2 regions of the Pacificimonas sp. ICDLI1SI03 genome follow, and region 2 is predicted to be linked to the other one. Evidence: riboswitches for the same ligand, from Rfam matches in the RefSeq annotation. Region 2 holds a riboswitch; the other holds the start of a gene.
The links. Region 2 has a riboswitch for cobalamin ahead of ACSMXM_RS11380 (ABC transporter substrate-binding protein). Riboswitches for the same ligand answer to the same signal wherever they lie in the genome.
Positions count from the first base shown of each region.

Region 1 (16,096 bases), on a different contig from region 2:
GCCATCGTCCGACAGGCGATAGACCATGACACGGTCGAATCCGGTCAACAGCTTCATCTGCCGTGCTGCTCGGTCGGTCAGCTCCTGTACCGTCGTCGCGCGCGACAGCCGATCCACCATCGCGCGGACGCTGGCGGCATATTCGCCCGGCGCGCCGCCACCGTGGCGTTCAGCCTCCAGGATGAAGTCGCCGCCCGCGACATGCAGCGCGAAGTCGAACAGTTCCCCGCCCTCGACGATGGGAAGGCCGAACAGGCGTTCCACCGCATCCGGATCGATCAGCATGCGCATGCGTCGGCGCAACGCCTCGTTCAGGGGCTTGCCGAGCAGCTGGTCCAGCGGCGTGCCGATCAGCTCCTCTGCAGCAACACCGTAGACCTCCGCGACATTGGCGCTGGCGCGGGTAACGATCCAGTCTGTGGTGAAGGCGATCAGTGTTCCGAAAGGCTGGACATGCCCCAGAAACTGTATTTCCTCCCGCTCGCAGTTCGTCAGGTCGACGGGTGCGCCGCGGCTCGGCATATCCATTGGTACAAAACCCTAAACAATATGGGCGGCTGCCTGAGCGGCGGCCGCGAAGGTCACGAACGTCGCGCGGGCCCCGGCAAGACAGGCTGGCCTGTCCGCCACGCGAAGCTGATCCAGCGCGTTCAAGACTTTTTGGCCATGAAGATCAAGCGATTGCGCCTTAATGTAGGTTAAGGATTCATTCGTTTCCGGCGTACCGTTTCGGGCGACATGTTTGCGAATCAGTCGATTGCCCATGCGCGAACCCGCCAGAACATAAACTGGCCCGACAGGATCGCTCGCGGCAACGGGATCAAGCCGTATGGCTGGGCGAGCGTGGCCCAAGGCGGCCAGGTCGGCCAGTATCATTTCGCTCGCGGGCGGTAACGACGGCAAGTCCTTCGGCCAGTCCATGCCACCTAGCGCCGCCTCCACCGCCTCGATGGCCAACAGATGCGCAGTCAGAAAGCCCGCCAGTCCGTTCGCGGTCGTCACATCGAAGGGGGCAAAGACCGCTTCCGTATTGTCGTGATCGGCGCGGGTGCCTGCGCGCAGATAGGCGCGGAGAGACTCCGGGTTCTGTGCGAAGGCCATGCCTCAGTCCTCGATCTCGCGTGCTTCCTCGATCAACATGATCGGGATGCCGTCGCGGATCGGGTAGGCGAGACCCGCCGATTTGCTGATCAGCTCTTGCGCTTCCCGGTCGTAGCTCAACGGCTGCTTGGTCAGCGGACAGACCAGAACCTCCAGCACGCGCGGGTCGACTTCCACCTTTTCACCCCAGCCGGACATCAGTGCACCCCTCGGCTGCCGGGGGCCAGCGAATCGCCGGCAAAGCGCATCAGCGCCTCCAGCGTGGCGGCCCGGCGGGGCAGGTCTTCCGCCTCCAACAGGGCCTGTTTTTCCGCCGTGTCGAAGGGGCACACAGCGGACAGTGTGTTGACCAGGCTTTCATCGTCGGCCTGGTGGATCGATTCCCAATCGGCGGACAAATCCTCTGCATCCAGATAGGCGCGCAGTACTTCCTCCAGGCTTTGCCGGCTGGTCGCATCCAGGACGGTCGGCTGCCGGAAATCATCCAGGAAGTCGGAATAATCTGCCTCTATCTGCCGATAGGCGGTGGTGGCGCTCAATTCCTGCACCGTGCGGAACCGCGTCAGGCCCGCCAGCACGATCATAAAGCGGCCGTCATCGGTTTCGGTAAACTGGTTGATTCGGCCCAGGCCCCCGATGCCGTATAATTGCTCGCCGTCGCGCCGTTGCACCATGCCGATCAGTCGCTCGCCTGCCATGGCGTCGCGGACCATATCCAGATAGCGCGGCTCGAAAATATTTAGGGGCAGGGTTCCACGCGGCAGCATCAGCGCACCATCCAGGGGAAAGATCGGAATGCGCCGGGGCAGGCCGTCTGCGGAAATACTGCTCGTCAACCGGTGTCCCTCTCTTATGAAAACAGAATGGCCGACAGCTTTCTTCTGGCTGCCATGACCCACGGACTACCAACGCCCGAGGCCTCGAACAGTTCTAGCAGCTTCGTTTTTGCCGCACCTTCGCCATGGGTGCGGTCACGGCGGATAGACTCCAGATACTGCTCGGCGGCCTCTTCGCCGCGTCCGGAACCGGCCAGCGCCTCTGCATAATCGATACGGGCGTCATGATCGTCCGGACGCTCCTCAACCACGTCCGCCAGCGCCTTCAGCTCCGATTCGTCGACCGCATTCTCGCCCAGCACCAGCGCGGCGCGTGCCTGAACGACCTCTGCGGTGGTCGATGTTTCCGGCACACGCGCCAGCAGCGCCTTGGCCTGCTCCTCATCGCCCAGCGCAATCAGCGACACGGCCGCGCCGCCCAGGATTTCCTCATCCTCGGGTGCCTGCCCGATCAGCTGCGACAGGATTTCCAGCGATTCGCGGTGCTGTCCGGCCGTCGCCAGTTCCTTAGCGCGGGCCTTCATCTCGGCCAGTTGGTCATTGGCGTCCGGCTCTCCTTCGGCGCCCAGCTTCGGCAGAATTTCGTCCAGGAACTTCGTCAACTGCGTTTCCGACCGCACCTGCGACAGGTCGGCAAGCGGCTGCCCCTTGTGAATCGCATAAATAGTGGGGACGGATTGAACCCGGAACTGCGCCGCGATCGCAGGCTGCTGATCGACGTCGATCTTCACCAGCGTCACGCCCTTTGCGGCATAATCGGCGGCCACCTTGTCGAGGATCGGGCCCACCTGCTTGCAGGGACCGCACCATTCGGCGTGGAAATCCAGAATCACCAGTCCTGTCATCGACGGCTGGATCACGTCGCGCTCGAACGCCTCGATCTGTGCGCGGTCGCCTTCGGGGGTCATCAGCGTGGCCAAGGGAACGTCTCCTGAATCTGGTATGTGACAGCGGGGACTATATGGGCGTGCAGTCGTGAATCGCAAAGGGCTTGCGATCCGGCGCATCCCCGGTTATCAGCGCCGCTCCCCGGAAGAGGCTCTGCCCCTTCCTCCTACGACTTGTTGAGCGGGCGTAGCTCAGGGGTAGAGCACAACCTTGCCAAGGTTGGGGTCGGGCGTTCGAATCGCCTCGCCCGCTCCATTTTTCTTTAGAAAATTGAACCGCTTAAGCGGATCGCAAGTTGGCGAATTCTGCTTCCCCGCTCTGTCGGTTGCTCCGGGGAAGCGCGGGGGAAGCACAAATCGGAGTTTCGTGGCGCACTCTGGCGTTTGCATTGCGACACACTGAACCTCCCGATTCCAAGGTGCAAGGATTGGTTTGGCGTGTGTCCAGCTTGGAGTGCGATCAGTGAAGGTGTCCAATCTGATTACCCAATTCGCTTGTAATTTGAAGCGGCGGAATTTGGGCCGTTTCCAGACCGTCTGCTTCCAGTCCGACAAAGGCGAAAAGCAGCCATTCGGCAAACGACACTAATTACGGTCATCGAATCCCACAAAAAAGCCGAAAAGTAGACGTGACCTCTTCAACGGATCGCCTTATATTGTCGGTGTCGAAAATAGAGCAGCAGGGTGGTGGCTCCTGCGCCCGCTACAGCTGGTTCTTCTCTGCCTCGGCATCAATCGAACTGGGTTCGGTGTGACGCGATGAGGTTTCGCGCTCCCGGACCAAATGTGGAGCGCGAGTATGAATTACGTTTATTTGAGTTTGGCCATAATCGCTGAAGTGATCGGCACCACCTTCATGAAGCAGTCGGAAGGTTTCACGAAGCTGGTGCCGGGTCTAATCACCGGTGCCGCCTATGTGATTGCCTTCTACTTCCTGTCGCTGACACTGAAAACGATCCCGACGGGTGTTGCCTATGCAATCTGGTCGGGCGTCGGCATAGTTCTGATCGCAGCCGTGGCCTGGGTTTTCCAAGGACAGAAACTTGATGCTCCCGCCATGCTGGGCATGGGTTTGATAGTAGCTGGTGTCGTAGTGATGAACGTATTTTCGAAGGTCTCGGCTCACTGAAAAACGCGAATGTCCGCTAGTTGACCAACAACGTCGCCAGCGGACAGTCTGCAAATGACCCCAATCTCCGCCATCGAAGCGGCTTTTGTCGGACCTGAAAGCAGCCTCGAGTCAGCAAGCTGCGGAGCGGCGCGAACTAGGCCGTAAGGCGACAGTCTGCTCTTGGATTACCAGCGGCTGAAACCGGACTGTCCGATTTGGAAGCGATTGGTGCTAATTGCGATTGGTCCTCTCGGGGCGGACAGCGATCAACTTGCACGGTCTTGCTAGTCTCGAACCAAGATTGAGGTGTCGGGATTAAGGTCATCGTTCGGATCGGTCAGAATCCCTGCAGGAAACGCCGCCGAGATCGGCTTATCTTTTGTGTCCAGACACAGCACATGGTTGTTGTCCCCGTCGCCCAGATCAGCGAGCGCGACCGGCACAACCTCCCGACGCTCTCCTTCCACTGTCTGTAGGGTCACTTTCTACAGTTCGCGTTCTTTGTCACCGGGCTCATCACCATTTCCGAGAGTTGCGCTGCCGGCCCTGACGACGCGCGCCTTCCGTCGTCGTCGTGGTGGCCAGCTCCTCCGCCAGCATCTTGCAGAGAAGGCGATCGATGTGGGATAATCTCAGCGCCGAACAGAAGTAAGATCCGTGGGAGGTCTACGGATTATCAAAGATCGCCGCGGAGCAATTCCGCGACGGGTTGCGCTAGCGCTTGGCGTGGATGTCGCCTGCCCCGAGCATCAAGGTGCTGACAACCCATTCGGGACTGACGGCCGCGCCCCTGTTGGGCGTGCCGCGCGGCCCTGTCGCCTCGGCCTTCAGAAGCATCGTGGGGCACTTCACGATGACGCCCAGGCAAGGCGCCTAGTCGACCCTCTTGTCCACGCCCTTGCCCACTGTCCGGGCCGAGCTGGACGAATCGATCCCCGATAGCAGCTTTCTGGGGACGGGGGGGATGGACGGGCTTCCGTCGGCTTCGCGAGATCAGGAAGGAATACAACCAGAAACTGGCGCTGGATCCGGACCTGCGGCGAAAAATGCGGGCCTCTTGCGATACTTGGACGGGGTCAGTCTGGAAGTTGTGACACAGGAAAAAAGGGGTTGCGCGCCAATAACGGGTCAGTGTATTGCACCTTCTGGCAGGCCTGCCGTCCTCAGAGTGTGGCCGCCATTGGGAGCAGGCAATACAAGAGCAGTATTTGTCTCTGCGCTTGCGCAGCGGGCTTTCCGGAATTAATTTTTTCGCCATCACCTGGCGAACTATCGATCAGATCGAAGTTGGTCAGTTCATCCCCCATTTTGACCACTACTTATCCATAGGCCCTGAAATTTTGGCCGTGCAGCCGCAATCTGCTCGAAGCGTTTGGAGATTCACTTTGGCGTCTATCTTCGTTCGGGAACCCTGGCGGCGGCATGCTGCCCTGCTGGCGCTCGCGGGCGCGCTGCTCGTCCTCGCCGCCTGCGGATCGACCGAGGTGGAGCCGGTGGACGCACCGCCGCGCCCGGCCAAGCTGGTGACCGTCCAATCCGCCAATTCGCAGACTTCGGGCAGTTTTCCGGCGGTCGTCCGCTCTGTCCGCACCACCGATCTGGCATTTCAGGTCGGCGGGCAGATCATCGAGTGGAACGCGATCGACGGTGCGCGGTTCAGCCGCGGCGATGTGATTGCGCGGATCGAGCCGACGAGCTACGCTGCGGCCGTCAACCAAGCCGAGGCGCAGTACCTTAACGCCAGCAGCGAATATGAACGCGCGCAGCGCCTGATCGAACAGGACGCGATCTCCAAAAGCGTGGTCGAAAGCCGCCTGGCCCAGCGCCAGGTCGCCAAGGCTGCACTCGACACCGCGCAGAAAAACCTCTCCGATACCGTTCTGCGGGCACCGTTCAGCGGCGGGGTCGGGGTGACTTATGTCGAGCAGTTCCAGAATGTCGGCCCGCAGCAGCCGGTGCTGGTCCTGCAAAGCCGCGCGGTCGAGGCGGTGGTCAATGTGCCCGCCAGTTTCGTGCTGGTTTCCAACCAGCGGCGCTTTTTCAATATCTTCGTCGAGCTGGATGCGGCCCCCGGTCGCCAGTTCCCGGCGGTTTTCCGCGAGGCGCGCGGGCAGGCGGACAGCTCCACCCAGACCTTCGAGGCGCATTTCAGCTTTACCCCGCCTTCCGAATTGCTGGTGCTCACCGGGATGACGGCGACCCTGTTCTACGAGGGCGAACCGATCGGGGAAAGCGAGGGCCCCAATGGCGTCGAAGTGCCGCTGGCGGCGATCATGTCCGAGGGCGGCAAGCGTTTTGTGTGGGTGGCCAAGGGGCTCGACAAGGTGCTTGAGCGGCGCGAGATCACGATCGAGGACGGCGTCGGCGAAACCTTGCGCGCGATCACGGGGCTGAAGGCTGGAGAGACCATCGTGGCCGCCGGCGGCAATTACTTCCGCGAGGGCGACAAGGTTCGCCCCTGGGGCGAATAGCCGCGGGTCGGCGTTGCAGATATGGATATCGCAGCCTTCAGCATTCGCAACCGGTTGATCATGTGGATCGTGATCGCGCTCTCGCTGCTGGCGGGGTGGACTGCCTATCAGAACATGCCGCGCTTCGAGGATCCTGAATTCACGATCCGCACCGCGCAGATCTTCACGCAATATCCCGGCGGCTCGCCCGAACAGGTCGCGCGCGAGGTGTCGGCCCCGCTCGAAGAAGCGCTTCAGGACATGGCAGAGGTCGACGAAGTGCGCTCGGTTTCCTCGGCGGGCTTTTCAGAGCTTTCAGTCGATATCAAGTTTTCGGCCAGCCCGGACAAGGGCGCGCTGCAGGACATCTGGAACAAGCTGCGCAACAAGGTCCGCGATGCCGCCGGCGACCTGCCGCCTGGCGCCGGCCCGAGCATGGTGTTCGACGAATTCGGCGATGTTTTCGGGATCTATTACGTGCTCACCGGCGAGGGCTATTCGATGCCCGAACTGCGCACCTATGCCAAGGCGCTGCGGCAGGATCTGCTGGCGGTCGACGGTGTGGGCAAGATCAACATCGCGGCCGAACGCCAGGAGGTCATTTATGTCGAGATCTCGCGCCAGAACGCCGCCGCGCTGGGCGCCACGGTCAACGCAATCTTCCAGCAACTTTCGACCCAGAACACCGTCGTGCCCGGCGGCACTGTCGAGGTCGATGGAAAGCGCCTGATCATCACGCCGAGCGGCGATATCGATTCGGTTGCGGCGATCTCCAACCTGCTGGTTGCATCCAGCAATGGCAGCGTGGTGCAGTTGAGCGATATCGCCACAGTCACCCGGGGCCTGCGCGATCCGCCCGACTTCCTCGCCTATTGGGATGGCGAGCCGGGCCTGATCATGGGCGTGGCGGCGGTTTCGGGCAGCAATGTCGTCGCCGTGGCCGAGCGGCTTTCGCAGCGCCTTGCCGAGGTCGAAGGCCAGCGCCCGGCGGGAATTGAGATCCACGAATTCTACAACCAGGGCAAGGTGGTCGACAAATCAGTTTCCGACTTTGTGGTCAACGTGTTCCTCGCGCTGGCGATCGTGATCGGTGCGCTGGTGGTGTTCATGGGGCTGCGCTCGGGGCTCGTTATCGGGATCGGGCTGCTGCTGACCATCGCGGCAACGCTGGGCACAATGTATATGAGCGATATCCCGATGCACCGCATCTCGCTGGGCGCGCTGATCATCGCGCTGGGGATGCTGGTCGACAATGCGATCGTGGTTGTCGATGGCGTGCTGACCGGGGTGCAGCGCGGTCAGAAGATCATCGAGATATCGAGCACCATCGTCAAACGCTCGATCTGGCCGCTGCTGGGCGGGACACTGGTCGGCATCCTCGCTTTCGCGCCCATCGGCCTTGCGCCCGGCGACACCGCCGAGTTTACAGGAGACCTGTTCTGGGTGATCCTGATCTCGCTGCTTTACAGCTGGGTCTTCGCGATCACGATCACGCCGTTCCTGTGTTCGCTGCTGTTCAAGGAGGCGGCGCAGGCGTCCGAGGCTGAAGGGGGCGTGGCCGCTGAAGAGGCTCCGCAGGACAAGACCGACGGCCTGATGCAACGCTTCAAGGATATTATCGAAGTGCTGATCGCGCGCCGGGTGACCACCATCGCGGCGGCAGTGGGGCTGTTCGTCGCCTCGGTGTTCGGCTTTGGCTATGTCACGCCCGGTTTCTTCCCCGCCTCGACCACGCCGCAACTGGTGGTCGATTACTGGCTGCCCGAAGGCACCGACATCGCCCAGACCGATGCCGACATGCGCAAGCTGAGCGAATATATCAGCACGCTCGAAGGGGTGGAGCACGTCCACACGCTCGTGGGCCGGGGCACCTTGCGCTACATGCTGGTCTATCAGTTCGAGAGCACCAACGCAGCCTACGGGCAATTGCTGGTGAAGCTCGATGATTACAACCGGCTCGATACGCTGGTGCCGCAGGTGCAGCAATATATCGATGCCAATTTCACGCAGGCGCAAGGCAAGGTTTGGCGGTTTATCCTCGGGCCGGGCGGCGGTTCGAAGATCGAGGCGACCTTCAGCGGGCCCGATCCCGAAGTGCTGCGCGACCTCGCCCGGCAGGCGCAGGAGGTGTATCACGCGGATGGCAAGGCAATCGCGATCAAGGACAATTGGCGCCAGCGCGTGCCCGCGATCGAACCGGTCTATTCCGAGGTCAAGGGGCGGCGCGCAGGCGTCAGCCGGTCCGATCTGGGCGCGGCGCTGGCGCGCAATTACTCGGGTCAGCAGGTCGGCGTCTATCGCGAGAATGACGATCTGATCCCGATCATGTCGCGCGCGCCTGCGGATGAGCGCGAGAGCGTCGAGGGCCTGCCGCTGATCCAGGTGCTCGGTCCGACCGGCGCAGCGGTTCCGGTCGAACAGGTCACCGACGGCATCCAGACGATATTCCGCGACAGTCGCCTGCGGCGCACCGATAATGTCTGGTCGATCAAGGCGCAGGCCGATCCTGCTCCCGGCGAGCTGGCCGGCAATTTGCAGGCGCGGGTCCAGCCGCTGGTCGAGGCCATTGCGCTGCCGCCGGGCTACTCGCTTGAATGGGATGGGGAATCGGGCAATTCGGCAGAGGCCAACGAGAACCTCGCCAGCACGATCCCGCTGGGCTTTGGCGCGATGGTGCTGGTGACGATCTTCCTGTTCAATGCGGTGCGCCAGCCGCTGGTGATCTGGTCGGTGGTGCCTCTCGCGCTGGTGGGCGTTGTGTTCGGTCTGATCGTGATGGGCGTGCCGTTCGAATTCATGGCGATCCTCGGCGTGCTGTCGCTGGCCGGGCTGCTGATCAAGAACGCGATCGTGTTGGTGGACCAGATCGACCTTGAAATCGGCGAGGGCAAGCCGCGCATGGACGCGCTGCTCGATAGCGCCGCCAGTCGTGTGCGCCCGGTCCTGTTGGGGTCAGGCACAACGGTGCTTGGCGTGCTGCCGCTGTTCACCGATGCCTTTTTCAAATCGATGGCGGTGGTGCTGGTGTTCGGCCTGACCTTCGCGACCGCGCTGACGCTGCTGGTGGTGCCGGTGGTCTATGCCGCCGTGTTCGGCATTTCCACCGACGAGCGCGCGGACAAATCCGGCACAAGGGAAACCGGCGGGGAGGCGGCGGCATGATCGCGCGCAGGCTTCTGCTTGGCACAGCCCCGGCGGCGCTCGCGCTCGCACTGGCGGGCTGCGCCAGCCTGAGCACCCCCGAAGACATCGCCGCCGCCACCGCGCAGAGCCTGCCCGCCCTGCCGCCGCAATGGGTGGTCGAAGGCACGGTGCCGGGGGAGGTGCGCATCGGCTGGATCGAGGCGGTCGGCGATCCGGTGCTGAGCGAACTTGTGCTCGAGGCGCAGGCCAACAACCCCGATATCCGCGCCGCCGCCGCCAATCTCGACGCTTCGCGCGCGCTGGTGCGGCAAGCGCGTGCGGCGCTGTTCCCGCAGATCAACGCCAATGTGAACGCCGACCGGACCGAATCGCCCAATCCGTTCGCGCTCAATCAGGCGGTCTACACTGTCGCGGGGCAGGCACAGTGGGAGGTTGACCTGTGGGGCCGGGTGCGCGCGGGCCGCAACGCCGCCTATGCCAGCGCGCAGGCGGTCGAGGCGGATTTGCGGTTTGCGCAATATTCGCTCGCAGCCGGGGTCGCCTCGGCCTATTTTGCCAGCATCGAGGCCGCTGAACAGGTCAGTGTGGCACAGCGCACGGTCGAAGCCCTCGCTGAAATCGACCGGATCGTGCAAGTGCGATACCGCGAAGGCTTTGCCTCGCGCCAGAACACCGCGACGACCGGGGCGGATTATCAATCCGCGCTGGACAGCCTCGCCCAGACGCAGATCGCGGCGCGCAACGCCCGCCGCGCGCTGGAGGTGCTAGTCGGGCGCTATCCGGCCAATCTCGTAACCGTCGGGCGGAGCCTTCCCGAAGCACCGCCCGCGCCGCCCGCAGGGCTGCCCGCCCAACTGCTCGAACGGCGTCCGGACGTGATTGCAGCCGAGCGCAGGGTTGCCGCAGCGTTTGCCAACCTCGATCAGGCGCGGGCCGCGCAACTGCCGCAACTTGTGCTGACCGCTGTCGGAGGCGTCGCTTCCACCGATCTCGGCGACCTGCTCGATACCGATAACATTCTCTGGTCGATCATCGGCGACGTCCTGCAGCCGGTGTTCGATGCGGGCCTGCGCGGCGCACGCGAGGACGAAGCCGATGCCAACCGCCGCGCGGCGGTCGCGCTTTATGCCTCAACCGCTCTTGCCGCCCTGCGCGAGGTCGAGGACAATCTCGACGCCGTCACCGTGCTGGAGGAACGCGAACAGATACTCGCGGCCGCTGCCGACGAGGCGGGGACCGCCTACCAGCTTGCCCAGTTGCAGTACCGCGAAGGCGAGATCGACCTGATCGATGTGCTCAATTTCCAGCAGCGCCTTTTCCAGACGGAACGCAACCTGGTGAGCGTGCGCCGCCAGCGGATCGACCAATGGGTCGGGCTCAACCTCGCGCTCGGCGGATCGTGGAGTGCGGATGGTCTGCTTCCGGTGTCCACACAATAGCACCCCAATGACCGAAGTTGGGGCGCGTAGCTGCCATAGCCAGAGAGCCTAGGATCGCTGCGAAAGCGCAATCACCAATCTGGCGGCCAGCGCTTCTTCTGCGTTTGCACGCCGCGCTTTGATCTTCGAGACCAGCTGACGTTTGGAATGATCTGGCATGCTCACGATTGCGGCAAGCACCACAGCTTTCAGCAAGTCAGGATGCGCCGTAATCATATAGCGGTCCCCGGTACCTGATCGGCAGGACGACGTAGCCGCTCAACCAGCGAGCGCAGGCTGGCTGTGAGCACGAGGGTTGCGCTCCCCATCTTGATGATCTCGATCTCGTCTCTGGAAATGAGCACATAGAGTGTGCTGCGTCCGATCCCGAGATAGCGACAGGCTTCGGGTACGCGCATGGCGATCGGTTCGATGGCCTGGGGCCCGCATTGCTCGCAAGGATGCTCTGTCGTGCTCGCAGATGGCATAGCCGTCGATCCTTTCATCTTTCGGGTGATGACGGACCGACCTTGGGAAGCATGGAGGGAACAGGCCGGCCCGCCATCAGCACTGAGTATCGATCGATTAGGGCACCCTGCGCCACATGACGTTCCTACGCCGCAGCTGTCGTTCTTTCGCCGCAGCGCAGAGGCGTGGGGGCAAGCACTCCAGTCAAATGCACCGATGCTCATCGGGACGGCGAAGGACGTCCGGGCGAAAGCGGGTTACCGAACGAAAACAGCGCAGAACGCCAAGCGCCGTCGCCAATCTGTTTGATAGCAAAGAACTTTTTGAAATGAGCGCCGCAGGGGCAATATGGGTGCCGTCGCATATTACTGAACGAAACCAACCACCTGCGCCCCGACCGACGGCGGCGCTTTTATCTCGCCCTCATTTTCTTTCTTCAAATCAGACGCTTACGGACAAATACCCCACGCCGATTACGCCTGCAAGCGGAGTGCATCGCGACTGTATCCGGCGCTGCCAGCGACCTGCAGTGATAGCGTTGCGAGTGTGCTTCTGATTAGCAACCAAGCTGCAAAGTTTCTGTAGCGGCAGTGTCTAAGAGCGTCGCTAAATGATGCAACGCCAAGGCAGCGCAACGACGCGATCATCGCACACCAAGCGCCAGATATTCGGATTACGAGCGCACACGGGATACTCGACGATTGGTTGCAGCCACGCTCGTGGACGGCCTATGTGTCAGCTTCTGGGTCAATAATGTTGACGCTTTAATGTCGTGGTTTAGGGTGGGTGTGCGACGGTCGGCTTTTAGGCCGCGCATTCAATATAGAGGACATTGAACCGGCGACGAAGTTGGACCGTATGCGATCTGTCCGGCTTGCGCATTAGAAACTAAAATGCTGCCGTACGGCTTCCGACACCATTCGCGATATTTAAGAAAGGGTTGAGAATCGATCTCAGACGAAAGCGAAAGCTGGTGCCAATCCAAAGGTCGACGGATCAACATCTGGGCATTTCAGTTGGTGACCTAAACAGATACGATGGATTAAGTTCACCTACCCCCTAAAACGGCGACCATCGTCTTGCTGCGTTGCTCTGGAACTGCGCGCTTGCCGCTCATTCGACCAAAGTCTATGAGACGAGCGTCGGCAGAATCAAATGTCGATAAAGCGTGCCGGTAACGGGAACGCAGTGAGGTCTCGATAGGCCAATTCTGCGGCTGTCCCTGCAACTGTAAGCGGCGAGCGCGTAACATGGGTGGGGTTGGCTCCACAACCACTGGGCGGCAATTGTCGTCTGGGAAGGTATGTTTCGTGCGACAACCCGTGAGCCAGGAGACCGACCGGCGCGTGTCGCTCTTGCCGGGCTCATGGGATTGGCCAGGCGCGAAACGAATTTCGTCCGGGCGACGAGTAGCGGTTGGAGCCGCATCGGCAGGACTGCCGGGGGATGCACGCGTCCGTCCCTAGCAGTCTCGTCGACCGCACTCGTGCGGACGCTCCGGCCAAGTCGCCCGGCGCCCCGGAAATTCGTTCTCATGAAATACATTCACCTGTCGCTTCTGTCTTCCGTGCTTCTGCCGGCTCCATCGCTCGCTCAGACCATCGATCCCGCTGCCGATCCAGAGACATCCAACACCTCGATCGTCGTCACCGGGAACCGCGCCACCGATCCCATGCCGCTCGACCGGATCGGCGGATCGGTCACCGTCCTCGACGAGCAAATCCTCGACCGGAGGCAAGTCCGCGAGGTGTCCGACGTGCTCCGCGACGTCCCAGGGGTCGCGGTCGGACGGGTTCCCGGTCAGACACAGCTTCGGTTGCGCGGTGCTGAAGCCAACCATACGCTCGTCCTCGTTGACGGGATCGAGGTGTCGGATCCCTATGCCGGCGAGTTCGATTTCGGAACGCTTATCGCCGACGAGGCTTCGCGGATCGAGGTGCTGCGCGGACAGCAGAGCGCGATCTACGGGTCGGACGCGATCGGCGGCGTCATCCAGTACATCACTCTCGACGGCCGCGATGCGCCCGGGGCGGTCGCGCGGATCGAAGCCGGTTCGTTCGGCATGGTGAACGGTGCTGCCCGGATCGCTGGATATAGTGGCGATCTCGACTACGCGCTGTCCGCCACACTCAATACCACCGATGGCACGCCAGGCGCCCGGAACGGCACGCGCGATCTTGCGAACGACAGTGGTGCGGTGTCGCTGAAGACGACGTTCGCGCCATCAACCAATGCACGCCTCACTGGTGTATTACGCTACGCGCGCACCAATGCCGAATTCAACGACAGCGATTCCGATCCGGGAAGTCCGACCTTCGGATTCCAGGTCGATAGCCCCGGCAACCGCTTCGAGAACGAGGCTATCTATGTGCTCATCAGGGGCGAGCTAGACTTGCTCGACGATCGCTGGACCCAAGCGTTTTCGGCCCAGATCGCGGATACCCGGCGCGACGGTTTCGCTTCGACTGGACGCAGCTATGGCAGCGAGGGCCAGAGGTTGAAAGGGTCCTACGATACGACGTTGCGTATCGAGGCTGGCGGTCTGACCCACCGGGTCACGGCGGCTCTCGATGTCGAACGCGAACGCTTCCGTAACACCGATCCGACCGGCTTCGCATTCACCGGTCGCCGACAGATCGACAATGTCGGTCTCGTCGGCCAGTATGCGATCGATCTCGGAGACCGAGCGAGCGCGTCCGCATCCATCCGCAGGGACTGGAACGACCAGTTCGCCGATACAACCACGTACAGGCTTCAGGCGAGCTATCGGATCGCTGCGGCTACGCGAGTGCGCGGGGCCGTCGGATCGGGGGTGAAGAACCCCTCGTTCTACGAACTATATGGGTTCGTGGACGGCCGTTTCATCGGCAATCCCGACCTCAGGCCCGAGAAGTCGAGCGGATGGGAGATCGGGATCGACCAGTCGCTGTTCGGTGAGCGCGCTTCAATCGGGGTCACCTATTTCGAGAGCGAACTGGACGAAGAGATCTTCACTTCTTTTCCGCCCCCGAACTTCGTCGCCAGCCCTGGCAATCGCGATACCGTATCCAAGAGAAACGGCGTCGAAGTGTTCGGCGAGGCGCGCTTCGCGGAAGCTTGGCGCGTCAATGGAGCCTACACCTATCTGCGTTCCCACGAGGATGGCGCGCGCGAAGTGCGGCGGCCCTCCCATACCGCCAGCCTGGCTGTCGACTGGCGCGCTCCCAAGGATGCCGGAGGGGTCACGCTCGTTGCGCGCTACAATGGAGAGACGATCGACAGCGCTTTCATCGATCCCTCGTTCGTGCCGGTTCGCGTGCAACTGGACGACTACTTTCTGCTGAACGTCAACGCCGACGTGAGGGTGATGGATAATGTCGAGCTGTTCGGCCGAGTCGAGAATTTGACGGCCGCCGATTACGAGGATGTCTTCAGTTTCGCGACGCCCGGACGCTCGTTCGCCATTGGCGCGCGCGCGCGTTTCTAAGGAGAATTTCGATGACGGATGAAATGATAGCAAAGTCCGACATTGCGAGGTTCGCATGGCCTGTCACACTTGCCTTGGCGACGGTGGGCGGATCGCTGGTTGCCGCCTGCATGATGCCGTTCGTGGCTGTTACGATCGTGACCGCCGCGACCATGCGCCGCTCGCTCGCGTTAACGACGATCCTCGCGATCTGGGCGACCAACCAGTTGCTGGGGTTCACCGTCCTCGGCTACCCGCACACGGGATATGCGTTCGCCTGGGGCGGTGCGCTGGGCATCGCATCTATTCTCGCCATGCTCGCCGGTGCCATCATCATGGGAGAACAAAACGAGCTGAGCACCCTTCGGACATTTGGCGCCTTTCTGATCGGCTTCGCTGTTTACGAGGCTGCGCTATTCGGGTTTGCTTTGGTGGTAGGCGGGACAGAGACTTTCACGATGGCGATCGTGGGACAGATCTTCGCGAACGATGCATTATGGTTCGCAGGACTGTTGTTGGCGTCCTGGCTCCTCGCCAGAGCCGCTCCCACGCTATTCGGACCTTCTCCGCGAATACGGTTCGCCTGACATGGCGCAGCCGCGCATCGTGTCCCTCCTGCCGAGCGCGACCGAAATCGCCGTCGCACTCGGATTGGGAGAGAGCCTCGTCGGTCGCTCGCACGAATGCGATTATCCGCTTTTCGTAAAGGCATTGCCGGTCGTCACGTCGACCAGACTCGAGAAAGGACTGACGTCGCGGCAGATCGACGACCGGATCCAGGAAATCGTGAGGCAAGGACTGTCGGTATACGAAGTCGATACCGCGCTTCTGCGGGACTTGCGGCCCGACCTCATCTTGACCCAATCGCAATGCGCGGTCTGCGCGGTCACCCCTGCCGATCTGGAAGAAGCACTCGGCGACTGGATCGGAACCGCCCCGACGCTGCTGTCGCTGGCACCCGATACATTGGAAGATGTATGGAGCGATTTCGCTAAGGTCGCCGAAGCGGCGGGAATTCCCGAGCGTGCATCATCGGTCGTCGGTGACTTGAAGGAGCGGATGTCAGGGCTATCCCGAAGTAGCGCGGAGAGGATGGATCGCCCGCGTGTCGCCGCGATCGAATGGATCGATCCGCTGATGGCCGCAGGAAACTGGGTACCCGAACTAATCGAGGCGGCCGGCGGTCACCCATTGTTCGCGCGAGCCGGAGAACATTCCTCGTGGCTGAATTGGGAC
Region 1 covers NZ_JBSQAU010000002.1:475,653-491,748, forward strand. Annotated here, with positions in the region: gene ACSMXM_RS14240 (HWE histidine kinase domain-containing protein) at 1-528, opposite strand, end outside; gene ACSMXM_RS14245 (biliverdin-producing heme oxygenase) at 541-1,101, opposite strand; gene ACSMXM_RS14250 (Trm112 family protein) at 1,105-1,299, opposite strand; gene ACSMXM_RS14255 (LON peptidase substrate-binding domain-containing protein) at 1,299-1,937, opposite strand; gene ACSMXM_RS14260 (tetratricopeptide repeat protein) at 1,952-2,857, opposite strand; tRNA gene ACSMXM_RS14265 (tRNA-Gly) at 3,006-3,080, shown strand; gene ACSMXM_RS14270 (hypothetical protein) at 3,454-3,579, shown strand; gene ACSMXM_RS14275 (SMR family transporter) at 3,624-3,953, shown strand; gene ACSMXM_RS14280 (hypothetical protein) at 4,220-4,378, opposite strand; gene ACSMXM_RS14285 (efflux RND transporter periplasmic adaptor subunit) at 5,072-6,406, shown strand; gene ACSMXM_RS14290 (efflux RND transporter permease subunit) at 6,428-9,547, shown strand; gene ACSMXM_RS14295 (efflux transporter outer membrane subunit) at 9,544-10,968, shown strand; gene ACSMXM_RS14300 (hypothetical protein) at 11,017-11,184, opposite strand; gene ACSMXM_RS14305 (helix-turn-helix domain-containing protein) at 11,181-11,435, opposite strand; cobalamin riboswitch at 12,542-12,773, shown strand; gene ACSMXM_RS14310 (TonB-dependent receptor plug domain-containing protein) at 12,950-14,881, shown strand; gene ACSMXM_RS14315 (hypothetical protein) at 14,893-15,447, shown strand; gene ACSMXM_RS14320 (cobalamin-binding protein) at 15,449-16,096, shown strand, end outside.
Region 1: it holds a riboswitch for cobalamin, as region 2 does, so the genes downstream of both, ACSMXM_RS14310 (TonB-dependent receptor plug domain-containing protein) here and ACSMXM_RS11380 (ABC transporter substrate-binding protein) in region 2, are expected to answer to the same signal.

Region 2 (16,096 bases):
GGACAGTCGCATCCTCACCAATGAAACGGCCATGCGCGCCGATTTCAGCGAAGGGATGCTGATGACGACAGGCCGTTCGCTCGACGTGGCACTGGGATCCGGAAATTTCCTGTCGGTCCAAGCCGCCAATGGCGAGGAAGTCTATACGAGGCGCGGCGATCTAAAGATCGCCCCGTCGGGTGCGCTTGTGAACGGCGATGGACGGCCGGTTCTGGGCACGGAGGGGCCGATAACTTTGCCGCCCGCCGCCCGCATTGAGATCCAGGCCGACGGCGGCATCGCCATTCTGCCGGAAGGGGCACCGCCGGAAGCGGATATGGAAGTCGTCGCCCAGTTGAAACTGGTGACGCCCGACCCCGAAAAGCTGGAGCGCGGCGCCGATACGATGTTCAGGTTGACCGAGGGGCAGGTCGAAGCCGATCCGGCCGCGCGCCTCGCCTCCGGCCAGCTGGAAGGTTCCAATGTCGACAGCTCGGAGGAACTCGTGAACCTGCTGGAGCAGGCACGGCAGTTCGAGCTTCAGGTCGGCATTCTCACAACAGCGCGCGATCTCGATCAGTCGAGCGCGTCGCTGCTTCGCCAAGATTAATCAAGGGAGGACAGAATGACCTCGGCTTTGCACATCGCCCGTTCGGGGCTCGACGCGCAGGATATGCGCATGCGGGTGATCTCGAACAACCTCGCCAACGTCAACACGACAGGCTTCAAGCGTGACCGGGCGGATTTCGAAACGCTGATGTACCAGAATTTCGCCCAGGTCGGTGCGCCGACAAGCGCGGAGACGGAGCGCGCCGCTGGCCTGGCCGTCGGCACCGGCGTGAAGATCGCCGGCAGCGAGCGGCTCTTGGGGCAGGGCGAGCTGATGCAGACCGGCAATCCGCTCGACCTGGCGCTCGACGGACCAGGATATTTCATGGTTCGGCTGCAGGACGGAACCACCGGCTATACGCGCGATGGCGCCTTTCGCCTGTCCGAACAGGGTGAGCTGGTGACGACGCAGGGTCTGCCGCTGGAACCGGCAATCGCCATTCCGGAGGGTGCGCAGGCGGTTAGTATCGGTACCGACGGTATCGTCTCCGTGACCATTGCCGGGCAAACCGAACCCGTGGAGGTCGGTAATATCGACACCGCCAATTTCGCCAATGAAGGCGGTCTGCAGCCGATCGGTGACAATCTCTACACCGAAAGCGGCGCCAGCGGGGCGGCCATTATCGGCGCACCCGGCATCGACGGGCGCGGCCGCATTCAGCAATCATCGCTCGAATCCTCCAACGTCAACGTCGTCGAGGAGCTTGTCTCCATGATCGAGACGCAGCGCGCCTATGAGGTAAATTCGAAGGTCATCAGCACGGTCGACGGGATGCTTCGCTATGTCGCTCAGAATATCTAGCACGGCGCTTCTGACGCTGGCGGCGCTTTCGGGCTGCACGGCGGCGCTGGAAGATCGCGGGCCTTCGCCCGAATTCGCGGCAAGCTATCCGGCGCAGAACTCTGCCCCTGCGGCAGCCACCGGCGCCATTTTCCAGGCAAGCAGCTATCAAGCACTCGCCACAGGCCAGCGTGCGAGCCAGATCGGCGATATCCTCACCATCCGCCTGGTCGAGCGCACCCGCGCCTCGAAATCGCAATCCGCCAGCGGCGGGCGCAGCAGCACGACCGGCGTTACGCTGCCCGGCGTGCTGCCGTCTGGTGTCCCCAATGATTTTTTCGAGGGGGGCAGCGACATCGACTTTACCGGTGACGGTGCCGCCGACCAGCAGAATCAACTGTCGGGCGACATAACCGTCACCGTGGCCGACGTGCTGCCAAACGGTGTTCTGGCGGTGCGCGGCGAAAAGCGTGTGCGGCTGAACCGCGGCGATGAATTCATCCGCTTTTCCGGTCTTGTACGGCCCGTCGACATCACGCTCGACAATAATGTGTTGTCCACCCGCGTTGCCGACGCCCGCATTTCCTATGCCGGCACCGGCCAGGTCGCGGCGCCGTCGCGCCAGGGCTGGCTGCAACGGTTCTTTGTCGCCGTGTCTCCCTTCTAGGAAAGCTGACATGATCAAGCCGCTCATCGCCCTTTTGGCGCTCATTGCCCTCGTTGCGCCGGTACAGGCGGAGCGGTTGAAGGATCTGGGCGCCTTTGCCGGTGTCCGCAGCAACCAGTTGACGGGCTATGGCTTCGTGGTCGGCCTTGCGGGAACGGGCGACGATAATCTGCCCTACACAATAGAAAGCGTACGGGCGGCGGTCTCCCGCTTTGGCCTGACCCTGCCGCCGGGGGTAAACCCGTCGCTGAAAAACACCGCCGCCGTCATGATCACGGCGGACCTGCCTGCCTTTGCGAAGCCGGGCCAGACGATCGACATCACCGTGTCCGCGCTTGGCAAGGCGAAGTCCCTTCGCGGCGGCAGCCTGATCCTCGCGCCGTTATACGGTGCCGATGGCCAGATTTATGGCATGGCGCAGGGCAGCCTTGTGGTCGGCGGCTTTGGCGCAGAGGGCAGGGATGGCTCCCGCATTCAGGTAAATGTCCCCTCCTCCGGGCGTATTCCCGGCGGCGCGACGGTGGAGCGCATGGTGGACAGCCCCATTCATGACAGCCCCGCCCTGGTGTTCAACCTGAGAGAGGCCGATTTCAGCACGACCATGAACGTCGTGAACGCGATCAATGCGGCGGTCGGAGAGGGGACGGCCAGCGCGCTTGATGCCGTCTCCATTAAGGTTTCCGCGCCGCCGGTCGTTGAAACACGCGTGGCCCTGATCAGCATCATCGAAAATCTCGACGTGGCGAAGGCGGAAGCGCCGGCGCGGGTCGTCGTGAATTCGCGGACGGGCACCGTCGTCATTGGTAAGGACGTCAAGCTGAGTGCGGCGGCAGTATCGCACGGCAGCCTGACGGTCCGCGTCGACGAACGTCCCTATGCCAGCCAGCCTGGGCCCTTTTCCGACGGCGAGACGGTCGTCGTGGAGGATTCGGCGGTCAGCTATGAACAGGGCGACGGTCGCGTATTCCTGTTCGAACCCGGCGTGTCGCTGGCCGACCTGGTCAATGCCATCAATGCCGTGGGCGCCGCGCCCGGCGACCTGGTGGCGATCCTGGAGGCGTTGAAACAGGCGGGCGCGATGACCGCGCAGCTGGTGGTGATCTGATGTCCGATGCGATTCTTTCCGCTCGCCAGACGGCGGTAAGCAGTGCCCCGGCCCCGGATGCGGCGCAATTGTCGCGCACCGCGAAGCTGAAGGACGCGGCGGCGGATTTCGAGGCGATCTTCGCGCGTCAGATGATTTCGGCCATGCGCTCCGCCAGCCTGGGTGACGGCGTACTCGATTCCAATGCCAGCGGAACGTTTCGCGATCAGTTCGACGGCGCCGTTGCGGATATCATGGGCGGGCGCGGGGCCCTCGGCCTGGGCGACGCCCTCGTCCGTTCGGTCGACCGGACGCGCGGGGACGGCGCCCCAGCGACGGCTCCCGTTGGCCGTTCCCTCCAATCCTATAGGGACGCGGCGAGATGAACGACCTCTTTCACATCGGCGCCTCTGGTCTGCGTGCGTTTCGCGCTTCGCTGGATGTGACGGGCGGTAATGTCGCCAATGCGGATACCCCCGGCTATACGCGGCGCAGCGCCCAGATCAGCGCGCTTCCCACATCCGGCGCCAGCGGCCTGCACTATGCCGACCGCACGTCCGGATCCGGCGCGACGGTGGATGGAATCCTGCGCCAGTACGATACGTTCCTGGCGGCGGAGGTGCGTACCGGCGCGGCATTGCAGGCGCGCGATACGGCGGCAAGCCGCTGGCTGGGCGAGCTGGAATCCGCGCTCGGGACGCAGGAAACCGGGCTCGCGGCGGCCTATGACCGGTTTTACAGCGCGGCGACAGATCTTGCCGCCAGCCCGAATTCATTGTCCGCGCGCACCGTCCTGCTGGAGGTTTCGGGATCACTTGCCGAATCGTTCGGCCAGACGGGAACGGCTCTCGGCGCGCTTGAGTCCGACATTACCGGCGCAATGACGTCGAGCGCGGATGAAGCCAATACCGTGCTGCGCGCACTGGCGGACATTAATGACGGCCTGTTGCGGGCAAAGGCGGGATCGGCGACCGAGGCGGGTCTGCTCGACCAGCGCGACCAGTTCCTGTCCGAACTCGCCGAATTCGTGCCGATCCATGTGGAGGAGAACAGTTTCGGCCAATTCTCCGTACGGCTGGATAATGGCCTTGGCCAACATCTCCTGACACCCTCCCACACGTCGGAACTGGGCATCGGCAAGGACCCCCACGGCGCGCCGACCCTTATCCTCGACGCCAATTTCGCCCCGCGCGAGATCGACTTTCCTGCCTCCGGTGAACTGGCCGGGCAGCGGCAGGCGTGGGAGAAGCTGAGCCAGGCGGGCCAGGACCTCGATAAACAGGCGAACCGGTTTGCGCAGGTGATGAACGACATCCATGCCGAGGGTGTCGACCTTGCCGGTGAACGCGGCAAGCCGCTGTTCGCAACCGACGGCGTTGGCGTCGTCGCCCAAGAGGTCAATCGCGGGGATGTGTCGGTAAATGTGAAAACCGACGGCAGCGCCCTTGCTGCGGACGGCTATCAACTGGTCTATGATTCCACGACGCCACAATGGACGCTCAGCCGCACCGACGGCACTGCGCAGACCAGCGGCCTCGGAATGTTGACGCTGGATGGGATGCAGGTCGAACTGTACGGCAATGCGCGCAACGGCGACCGCTTCGTCCTGACGCCGGAAACGGGTGCCGCGCATATGCGGCTGGAAATGGACGATCCGGCCGATCTCGCGATGGCCGCCGCCTTTCAGGTGACGTCGTCCAGCGGATTTGCCGGTGGCGCGACACTGTCCGTTGACGATGCCGCCGCGCTTTCCGGAACGGCGCCGCACCGCTTTACGTGGACGGCTGCTGATGAGGTTCAGATCATCGATGCGAATGACGTCGTGATTGGGACGGAAGCGTTCGTTCCCGGTATGGCGCTGGAGGGCGCAGGATATCGTCTGACCGTTTCGGGACAGCCCGCAGTCGGCGACACGCTTACCGTGTCCGCAACGCCGGCTGGTTATGAGGATAATTCCAATTTGCAGGCGATGCTGGCACGCGGCGATACGCAGCAGGAAGCGTTCGAGGAACGCTTCGCGCAATTGCGGACACGCATATCCTCCTCTTATTCCGAGGCGCAAAGCCGGGCGGAAGTTTCCGCCATCGTCGCAGAGCAATCCGCGATGGGGCTTGCCAATGCCCAGGGCGTGAACCTCGACGAGGAGGCCGCCAACCTGGTCCGCTATCAACAGGGATATCAGGCCTCGACCCGCATTATCGCCGCCGCCAGCGAGATGTTCGATTCGCTGCTGGCAATTCGCTGACGGAGATTCTTGATGCGCATCGCAACCTCCTCCTGGTATCGGCACCAGACTGAAACCATGCTCGACAAGCAGGCGAAGATTGCCGGCCTGCAGGAGCAGATTGCGACCGGGCGCCGTTTCACGTCGGCGTCAGCCGATCCGGCTGCGGCGCAACGCGCCGATACGATCAAGCGGGCTATCAGCGACAATGATCAGGCGCTGCGCAATTCGGCAAGCGTGACGGAACGGCTGCAGGCCAGCGGCCTTGCGCTGGAGGGCATGAGCGACATCATGCAGCGCATGAACGAGCTCGCCATTTCCGCGTCCAGCGATACGCTGAGCGGAGACGACAGGCGTACGATCGCCGTGGAAGTCGACCAGCTGAAGGCGCAGTTTCTGCAATTGTCGAATGCGCGTTCCGCGGACGGCACCTATGTCTTTTCCGGCGGGGCGAGCGGTACGCCTGCCTTTGCGGCCCAGCCGGACGGAAGCGTCCGTTACGAAGGCAGCGGGAAGGCGATCCGCGTACCCGTCGGCGCCGGCAATCTTGTCGCCGCCGGCGATGCCGCCGATAGCTTTCTGGTCCGACCGGATGGCGAGGGTGGGGATACTTCGGTCTTCGACCTCTTCGATCAATTTTCCGGGCTGATGCGAGCGGGTGATCCGGACGGGGAAACACCGGAACAGCGCGCGGCGCGCCACGCAGGAATGGAGGATATGCTCGTTCAGCTGAAAAGCAGCGCCGACGGCATTTTCGACGTACAGGCGGCCCAGGGCAGCCGCCTGTCGGTGCTGGAGAGCGAAGAACGGCGCCTGGAAGACATGTCCGTCGACCTGGAGGCCACCCGGTCCACCCTGGAAGATACGGATGTCACCGCTGCCATTGTCGACCTGGAAAGATATGCGACGATCCTGAAGGCGATCCAGGCCAGTTTCGGCAAGGTGGCGAGCCTCAGCCTTTTCGACCGCCTGTAACCGGTCCGACCCCCATACCTTAAGTTCCGCACCGCTCCGTCGTTACGTGTTTGGTCAAGCAAGTTTTCCAGGAGCGGTCTAAATGGTCTTCGGCGTCGGGCTGCTCATCCTGTTTGCCATGGTATTCGGGGGATATATTCTTGCGGGCGGCCATATGGGTCCGCTGCTTCATTCGCTTCCCTATGAAATGATGATCATCGGCGGCGCCGCCGTCGGCGCGCTCGTCATCGGCAATTCCGTCCGGGCGGTGAAACATCTGGGCGGCAGCTTCAAGAAGATCCTCAGCGGCCCAAGGTGGAAGGACGAGGATTATCTGAACGCGATCTTCGTCGTCAGCCGCCTGACGAAACTCCTCAAGAACGAGGGGCCAGTCGCGCTCGAAAGCCATGTGGAAAACCCGCAGGAGAGCGAAATCTTCCGCGACTATCCGCGCCTGATGGCGGATACCTTCTTCATCCACTTCGTGACCGACGCGCTGCGCCTGCAGGTCATTGCGCCAGGCGGCCTCGACGCCTTTCAGGTCGAGGAGGTCATGGACAATGCGCTGAAGACGCATTTGCACCATGAGGACGAAACCGTTCACATGCTGGAGAGCCTCGCAGATGGCCTGCCCGCCCTCGGCATCGTCGCCGCCGTGCTGGGCGTTATCAAGACCATGGGGTCCATCGATCAGCCGCCTGCCGTGCTCGGCGCAATGATCGGCGGCGCTCTGGTCGGCACCTTTCTGGGCGTGTTTCTGGCCTATGGCATCGCCTCTCCCTGCGCGTCACGCCTGAAACAGGTGCTGAGAGAGGACGCCGAAATCTATCACGTCGCGAAACAGATCATCATCGCGTCGTTGCGGAACAGCCCGCAGGCGCTGGTCGTGGAGGCCGCGCGCACGAGCATCAGCCCGCATAATCAGCCCAGCTTTGCCGCCGTGTTCGACGGCCTGCGCGAGGCGGCATGACCATGTTGGAACTCGTCGAAGACCGTCCGCGCCCCGCCCCCATCATCGTGAAGCGCGTCATAGAGGGTGGCGGCGGACACCATGGCGGCGCGTGGAAAGTGGCCTATGCCGACTTCGTGACGGCAATGATGGCATTCTTCCTGATCATGTGGATTCTGGGCGCCACGTCGGAGGACCAGCGCAAAGGCATTGCGGATTATTTCCGGCCCACTCTCGCGACGCAATCGGCGGGCGGCGGTGCCAACGGCCTGCTCGCCGGGCGATCGATGAACGAGAAGGACGGTATCGCCAAATCCGCAACCACTGCCCTGGCCTCGCTCCGGCAGCCAATCGATCAGATAGAAACGTTCACCGACGATACCGCCGCGACCCGCACCCTGGCGCGCGACCTGCAATCCTTTGAAAGTTTCCGGCTGAAACTGCTGTCGATTATCGAATCCGATCCCCAGCTCGCCAGCATGTCGGAGCAGATGCACCTGACCCTGACGCCGGAGGGATTGCGGCTGGAGGTTACCGATGCGCCCGGTTCCGCCATGTTCGCGGTGGGCGAGACGGGGGCAGTCAACATGGCGAGGCCAATCCTGGCCGGTATCGCCACGGCCCTTGCCGAAATCGACAATGACATTGCGGTCCGTGGCCACACCGATGGGCGCGGCTATGCCAGCCCCAAGCGAATGAACAACTGGCTGCTGTCAGCGGCCCGCGCCGACGCGACGCGACAGGAATTGCTGGGCGGCGGCGTCGACCCGGCCCGCATCGCGCGCATAGAGGGCACCGCCGACCGCGAACTGCGCGCCAGCGATGACCCGCTGGACGAGCGTAACCGACGAATTTCCATCACCATGCTGTTCTCAGACCCCAACGCTCCCGTGCCGGAGGGGCCGTTCTTTCGCGAAGGCGGCGACGCACAATAGGACGGGCACCGAGCGACATGCGCGGTGCCCTCGTCCCTGCCAATGTCCTTATTGAGCGCCGCGCTTAATGCCTTCGCCCGGGAACAGATTGGGCGTGATTTCGCCGTTTTGTACCATCACCTTGCCGTCGACGAGGACATAGCGATAGCCGCTTGAGGGCTGCTGCGGATCCTCGAAGGTGGCATTGTCGGTGACGGTCGCGGGGTCGAAGATGACGATGTCGGCGTCCGCGCCTACATCGATGCGCCCCTTGCGCGCCATGGCGGGGGCGACCTTTTCCAGGCGACGAGCCGGCATGATCGTCATTTTGCTGAGGGCGGTGTTCAGGTCCAGCACGCCGCGTTCGCGCACGAAATGGCCGAGCACGCGGCTGAAGCTGCCGGCGCCGCGCGGATGCACCTTTGGATCGTTCATGACCATGCCGTCGGAGGCAATGGAAACGAAGGGATCGGCCATGGCCGCGTCGATCGCCTCCTGCGGGATCATGAAAATGACCACCGTCCCCTCCGGGTTTTCCTTGCGGTATTTGTTGAAGGTTTCTTCGGTCAGACGCTCGCCCGTGGCGGTCCACTGCACGTCGCCATAGGTGACGTTGGAACGCTCCTGCCAGCCTTCGGAAAAGAATTCGGAACCGAGTGCCGTCGATCCCGCCTCATAGGGGTAGGCCTCCGTCGTGACGTCGACGCCGTTCGCGGCCGCACCCTTCATGATTTCGATAACCGTTGGTGCATCGCCGAGCGCGGTCGACGTGACGTGGACCAGCTGCAGCGCGGCGCCTGTTGCCGCAGCGTCCGCGATCAGCTCATTGGCGACGGCGATGGGCATGCCGGGCGCACGGCTTTCCTCGCGCATACGTACATGGACAAAGACGGGCACGTCTGCTTCCGCCGCGGTCTTGAACGCGCGATAGATTTCGCGGCGACCGATGCCCGGCGCATATTCCAGACCGATGCCGATCCCCAATGCGCCGGCGTCGATTTCACGCTTCACCGCAGCGAGGATCGCATCCTCCTGCTCTTCATTCGCCGGGGTGGTAAGCGCGGCGGGGGCGAGGGTCGTTGCGCTGCTGCTGAGCGCGCCGTTCATGACGCAATTCTCTTCGGTCAGAACCTCTATGCGCGCGCACAGGAACGAAGCGGTCGCGCCGAAATTGATCAGTGCCTTGCCTGTTTTGTTGGCATAATAGTCGGCCACCGGCATGACGCCGGATTCCATTTCCATGGCCGTCGTGACACCGTCCAGCAGCTGGAAACTCTGGCTCTTCGGATCCTGTCCATGCGCGTGATAGTCGATGAAGCCCGGCGCCACGACTTGGCCGGTGGCATCCAGAACCTGCCTGCCGTTCAACGGTGTCGTGGCAATTGCCGCGACCGTGCCGTCATTAATGCCGACATTCGCAACCTCGTCGCGCCCGCTGGCCGGATCGATGACACGGCCGCCCTGGATCACGATGTCATAGGTGGCGTTCGCGTCATTTGCACTTGTCTGAGCACCCGCCATGCCCGGCAGCAAAAGCGCTGTGGAACAGACCAGAGCCGCCACTGCGGTCGTGATGCGGATACGGAGACGGTGGCTGCGGATTGCGCGAAATTCGGTCATGTGAAGCTCCCTCTGAATGCGCAATGATCTATGCCGGTGCCGCAAGAAAAGAAAGGGCACGGAAGATGGGTCTGGCGCTGGGTCGCTGAAACGCGCGCGGCCAAGCGGCGCCCGCTGCCCCCTGTTGACCGTCGCGCATGGAGGCGGCAAGGACCGTCGGGACGGTGCCTGTCCGCCAATAGGGGGGCAGGCTAAGAGGGAAGCCGGTGTGACGCCGGCGCTGTGCCCGCAACTGTATGCCGGGAATTCCGGGCCAAGACGTCACTGGACGCAGCATTGCGCCGGGAAGACGGCCCAGGGGTATCGATCGGCAAGTCAGGAAACCTGCCGTCGCGTCGTTCATCCGGGGCCGGGTCAGCCCGTCGGGGTCGGAAACAGCCGTTTCCAGCGTAGCGACAGATATTGGCCGCCACTTGGCGCCGTCGGGGTGTGGGTCCGGCAGAATTGCCGATCCATTCTCGCGCGGCGGGCCCTGCTGTCACTTGCCAGCGCGCGACCCAGGCCCGCGCGCCGGTTCATGCGGAACCGTTCATGCAACCTCTCCAGTATCTGTTTCCGTCAGGCACCGCGGCAAGGATTTTGCTGTAGCGTCGATGAAAGCCTTGCTGACCCTTCTGATTCTATCTGCGCTGGCGGCGTGCGGGGCGGAGACGCCTGTGCCAGAGGCCCAGGCGGACCACCGGCCGCGGCGCATCGTCAGCCTGGATTATTGCGCCGACCAATATGTCCTGAAATTCGCCGATCGCCAGGATATCCTCGCGCTGTCGCCCTATGCGCGTGAAAGCTTTTCCTACATGCGGGAGCAGGCGGTCGGCCTCAGGAGCGTGCAGCCGCATGCCGAAAACATTCTGGCCCTGCGACCTGATCTTGTCGTCCGCTCCTTTGGCGGCGGGCCGAACATGGCGGCGTTTCTGGAACAGGCCGGGGTATCCGTCGTGCAACTGGGCTATCCGGCGTCCCTCGCCGATGTCCGCGAAGAGGTGACGCGCCTGTCGGCAGCGTTGGGAAATGCGCAGGCGGGGCGCGAAGTCGTCCAGCATATGGACGAACGGCTCGCCCGCATTGGCCCTGACGCGCGCGCCCGCACCGCGCTTTATCTGACGCCCTCGGGTGTCACGACCGGGCCGGATACCCTGGTCAACGAGATGATCGAGGCGGCGGGTTTCCGCAATTTCCAGCGCCGCAAGGGCTGGAATCCCCTTCCGTTGGAGCGGCTTGCCTATCGGCGGCCCGATATCATCGCGGCCGCCTCCTTTGGCGAGGGGGCGAACAAGGTCGATAATTGGAGTGCGGCGCGCCATCCGATCGCCCGGGCGCAGCTGCGTGACAGGCCGGTGGTTTCCATGTCCGGCGCGTGGACGTCGTGCGGCGGCTGGTTTTTGCTGGACGCGGTAGAGGCGCTCGCCAAGACGCCTGCGGCTGCCATGGCCGATGCCGGTCCTGCAGCCGGGCGCGGGCGCGGGGGCGGGTCGTGAACATGCGCGCGCTGGTGATCCTGACGCTGTGCTGGCTGGCAGCGACGATGGCGGCGCTCATGCTTGGGTCTGTCCCCATCGATGCCGGGCGCATCCTTGCGGCCGCCCTCGGTTTCGGTAGTGCGGGCGACCAGATCGTCATCTGGCAAATCCGCCTGCCGCGTACCCTCGCCGCGTCGCTCGTGGGCGCGGCGCTGGGGATGAGCGGGGCCGCGCTGCAGGGACTGTTGCGAAATCCGCTGGCGGAACCGGGCGTGCTTGGTGTTTCCGCCAGTGCCGCGCTCGCCGCGACGACGGCGCTCTATTTTGGTCTGACCGCCGCCGGTCCGCTCGTCCTGCCGCTGGCGGCGATCGCGGGCGCACTGGCGGCGACCTTCATCGTGGCTGCCGCTGCGCTACGGACGCGGTCGGTGGTAACGCTGATCCTGATTGGCGTTGGCTTGTCCAGCTTTTCCGCCGCGCTGATGGCGCTGCTGATGAATTTCGCGCCCAACCCCTTTTCGCTCGCGGATATGGTGAATTGGATGTTGGGTACCGTCGCCAATCGCAGTCTGAACGACCTGTTGATGTCGGCGCCCTTTCTGATCGTGGGGGTAATGATGTTGATGGCCAGCCGCTCCGGGCTTGCCGCGCTCAGCCTGGGTGAAGAGGCGGCGCAGGGGCTTGGCCTGAACCTGGGACGGCAGCGGCTGATCGTCATTCTGGGCGCTGGACTCGCCACGGGCGGCGCGGTCGCGCTGGCCGGCACGATCGGATTTGTCGGCATTGTCGCGCCGCATCTGGTGCGCCCCTTCGTGCGCTACGACCCGGCCAAGCTATTGATGCCGTCGGCCATTCTGGCGGCCACCATGCTGGTTCTGGCGGATATCGCCGTGCGTCTGCTGCCGACCGATGCAGAACTGAAGCTTGGTGTTCTCGCTTCGCTGGTCGGGGCACCCATTTTCATCTGGATCGCTGCGCGTCGCCGGGGCGGGTCATGACGATGCTGCAGGCTGACCGGCTGTGCTATCGCGCTGGCGATCTGCCGCTGGTGGAGGACGCAAGCTTTTCCCTGCCGTCGGGCGGGCTAACCATGCTGATCGGGCCGAATGGGTCCGGGAAAAGCACGCTGCTGCGACTTACGATGGGATTGTTGCGCGCTGACAGCGGGCATGCGCGCCTTCAGGGGAACGATGTTTCACGGCTGACTCCGGCCGAGCGCGCCCGCCGCGTCGCCTATCTTCCCCAGGATCGCAGCTTGGCATGGCCGCAACCCGTGCAGGACATTGTCGCGCTGGGCCGCTTTGCCCATGGTGGCGCGCCGGGCCGGTTGACGGGGGCGGATCGCGGCGCCGTCGCCTCGGCAATCAGCGATTGCGGTCTGACTGGTTTCGAACGCCGCGCCGTCGACACGCTGTCGGGGGGCGAGCTGGCACGCGTGCACATGGCGCGTGCGATTGCCGCGCAGACGCCGTTGTTGATTGCGGACGAACCCATTGCGGCGCTCGACCCGCGTTATCAGCACGAGGTGATGCAGTTGTTCGCCCGATTGTCCGGTGCGGGACGGACGGTGCTGGCCGTTGTCCATGATCTCAATCTGGCGGCCTTATATGCCGACCGCCTGATCTGGATGCGTGATGGCAGGATCGTGGCCGATGGTCCCCCGATGCAGACATTGACAGAGGAGCGGCTGCGCGAGGTATTCCGGGTGGAAGGAACCGTTCGCACAGCGGGAAAGACCGTGCAGGTCGACATTTCAGGGATTTCGTCCTGAAAAAAAATACGGCGAACCGGCTTTCTTGTTCTAGCCGGTCCGCCGCAGTTACGCGCAGCACGGGGGTGCTGCGGCGGGGGGTTAGGTTAGGCGACGGCGAGCCGGCTTATGCGTTCGCCGGTGTCATTATTGGCCGCCTCGATATGAATTGGCTGACCATTGATGTTCCGCCGCTTGATGACATCGGCGATCAGTTCGGCACAGCTATGATCGCAGAAGCTGAGCTTCGACATATCCAGCCTTACCGGACGGTCCGCAGGCAGGGAATCCAGCGCCTGAGTCAGGCGGTCTACCCTGAGAGCGGTCGCCTTGCCGGACAGGCTGATTTCCTCCTGGCCGTTGCGCGCCTCCCGGTTGGTGACCAGGCCGCCCCGCATGTGCGGAATGATCTCCAGAAGGGAGAGCGCCAGTCCAACCAAGACGCCCGTCAGCAGATCGACGGTCACAACCGTGATCATCGTCGCTGCCCAGATGGCGGCGGGCAAGGCGCCATGGCGACGGAAGAGGTTCTTCACATCCTCGATCTTCACCAGCTTTGCACCGACGACGACCAGAATACCGGCCAGTGATGCGGTCGGAACATAGGCAAGCACGGATGGGAAGATGGCAACGAACGCCAGGATCCAGATGCCGTGCAGAACCGCCGACCAGCGGGAAACAGCGCCGGCCAGCACATTGGTGGAGCTGCGTACGATAACGCCTGTCATCGGAAGTGCACCGACAAGGCCGCACAGCAAATTACCGAGACCCTGGGAACCCAGTTCCTTGTTGAAACGGGTCTGCACGCGCGACTGCATGCGGTCGACCGCAGCAGCTGACAATAATGTTTCCGCACTTGCGATGAATGCGATTGCGATCGCCGAAATCACGATCGACACATCCGCCAGCATCGCAAAATCGGACGGCACGGGAAGGGTCAGGCCCGCAAGGATATTGTCCGGAACGACGATGCGGTTGACGTTCAGTCCCAGAAACGCCGTAAGTGCCACGCCTGCCAGAACGCCCATCAGGGGGCCTGGCAGCAGGTTGACGGACTTCGGCTTCCACCGGTCCCATGCCAGCATCGCCACAATGGTTGTGATGCCGACGGCCAGCGCAGCCTCTGTTCCGCCCGGCGTCGCGAGCGTCAGGTCAAAGAACGCGCCCGGTATGGCGGCAAGATTGGCAAGACCAGATGCCTCAGGCGACTGGTCCATCAGCACGTGCAACTGGCCCGCGAGGATAAGGACGCCAATGCCCGCAAGCATGCCATGTACGACGGCGGGGGAGACGCCGCGGAACCAGGTTCCCAGCTTCAGAAAGCCCGCGAGCAGCTGCAATATGCCGGCCAGCACCATAATCGGCACCAGCGATTCGAGGCCGTGGCGCTGCACGATGTCGAACACGATGACGGCAAGGCCAGCGGCGGGGCCGCTGACCTGCAGCGGCGAACCCGCAGCAAGACCGACGACGATGCCGCCGATGATACCCGTGATCAGGCCCAGTTCTGCCGGGACCCCCGAGGCGATCGCGATGCCCATGCAAAGCGGCATCGCGACAAGGAACACGACGAAGGATGCGGCTATGTCCCGCATTGGCTTCGGCATGGCAAAGGAATGCGGATCGGCTGTCATGGGGCCTTCGGTTGTCATGCGGCCTCTCCGGCGAGCTCGACCTGACGGCCATGATCGGCAACCGGAGTGCGATCCGTCCAGTCTGTCGTGAAGTGCCCGGTGCCACCGTCAAGGGCGCTAATGCTGCCGGTCTCGATGTCAAAAACCCAGCCATGCAGGCGCAGCTTGCCCTGCGCGAGTGCCGATGCGACGGACGGGTGGCTCTTCAGGTGAGTCAGCTGAATACTGACATTTTCCTCGATCAGCGTGCGTAGACGCTCTTCGTCGCTCATCCCGCCGCAGCAGGCCTCTACGGTGACGTTGGCCGCCTCCGCATGAGACAGCCACGCGGCGACGCTCGGCATTTGTGCCAGGGCATCGGGATTGCTGAACGCCTTCATGGCGCCACAGTCGGAATGGCCGCAGACGACGACGTCGGTCACGCCCAGGGCGACGACGGCATATTCGATTGCTGAAGAGACGCCGCCATTTCGCTGCTGCCATGGCGGTACGATGTTACCGGCATTGCGGCACACGAACAATTCGCCGGGTTCAGACTGCGTGATCAGTTCCGGTACCACACGCGAATCGGCGCAGCTGATCATCAGCGTCTTCGGGCTTTGGCCGTGGCGCGCAAGGTTCTGAAAGCGTTCGCTCTTCTCGGGGAAGATGTTACCTTTGAACCGGCTGACGCCGCCGATGAGCATCTCCATGTGCGTATCTCCATCTGCAGGTCGGGCAGGGGGCGCCCGTTGCCGTACAGATGACAGCCCCATGTTGCCGCGACCGCAGCCGGAGTGTTACAAACTGTTTCAATGCCGCTGCAGCGACACGTTCATTTGCAGATCGGCAGCTTCAGACTGGCAAGCAGCCCCCCATTTGGGCGATTGCGCAGCAACAGCTCTCCGCCGTGTTTCTTGACTGCGCCCTCCGCGATGCTGAGGCCCAGGCCAAAACCATGATGCTCGCCGCTGCGGGCGGAATCTTCACGCACGAAGGGCTGGCGCACGCGCTCCAGCGCATCCTCCGCCAGGCCGGGTCCCTTGTCTTCGACATCGACGAACAGCCGGTCATGCGCGATACGCGCTGAAACGGCCGCGCTGCCGCCATATTTCACTGCGTTGTCGACCAGGTTCGTGACGGCGCGCTTCAAGGCGCTGTAATAGATCGGCGCGACCAGCTTTTGCGGACCCGCATAATGTGCCGTCCCGCCAAGATCGCGGACTTCCTCCACAATCGTTTCCAGCAGGCTGACCACGTCAGTGACGACAGGGGCCTCCTCCGACTCATTGCCGTTCAGATAATCCAGCAACCCCTCCAGCATATGATTCATTTCGGCGATGTCGCGACGGGCAGCGTCCCGTTCGGCGGGGTCGGTAATATCGCGCAGCCGCAGGTTTAGCCGCGCAAGCGGCGTGCGAAGATCGTGACCGACCGCCGCCAGGGCCGTGGTGCGCTCTGCGATCAGGGCTTCGATCCGCGCCTGCATATCGTT
Region 2 covers NZ_JBSQAU010000001.1:2,318,149-2,334,244, forward strand. Annotated here, with positions in the region: gene ACSMXM_RS11330 (flagellar basal body rod protein FlgF) at 1-589, shown strand, start outside; gene flgG (flagellar basal-body rod protein FlgG) at 605-1,390, shown strand; gene ACSMXM_RS11340 (flagellar basal body L-ring protein FlgH) at 1,371-2,036, shown strand; gene ACSMXM_RS11345 (flagellar basal body P-ring protein FlgI) at 2,047-3,141, shown strand; gene ACSMXM_RS11350 (rod-binding protein) at 3,141-3,506, shown strand; gene ACSMXM_RS11355 (flagellar hook-associated protein FlgK) at 3,503-5,365, shown strand; gene flgL (flagellar hook-associated protein FlgL) at 5,378-6,319, shown strand; gene motA (flagellar motor stator protein MotA) at 6,402-7,268, shown strand; gene ACSMXM_RS11370 (flagellar motor protein MotB) at 7,271-8,182, shown strand; gene ACSMXM_RS11375 (amidohydrolase family protein) at 8,231-9,781, opposite strand; cobalamin riboswitch at 9,927-10,127, shown strand; gene ACSMXM_RS11380 (ABC transporter substrate-binding protein) at 10,375-11,256, shown strand; gene ACSMXM_RS11385 (FecCD family ABC transporter permease) at 11,259-12,236, shown strand; gene ACSMXM_RS11390 (ABC transporter ATP-binding protein) at 12,233-13,009, shown strand; gene ACSMXM_RS11395 (SulP family inorganic anion transporter) at 13,096-14,640, opposite strand; gene ACSMXM_RS11400 (carbonic anhydrase) at 14,637-15,314, opposite strand; gene ACSMXM_RS11405 (ATP-binding protein) at 15,437-16,096, opposite strand, start outside.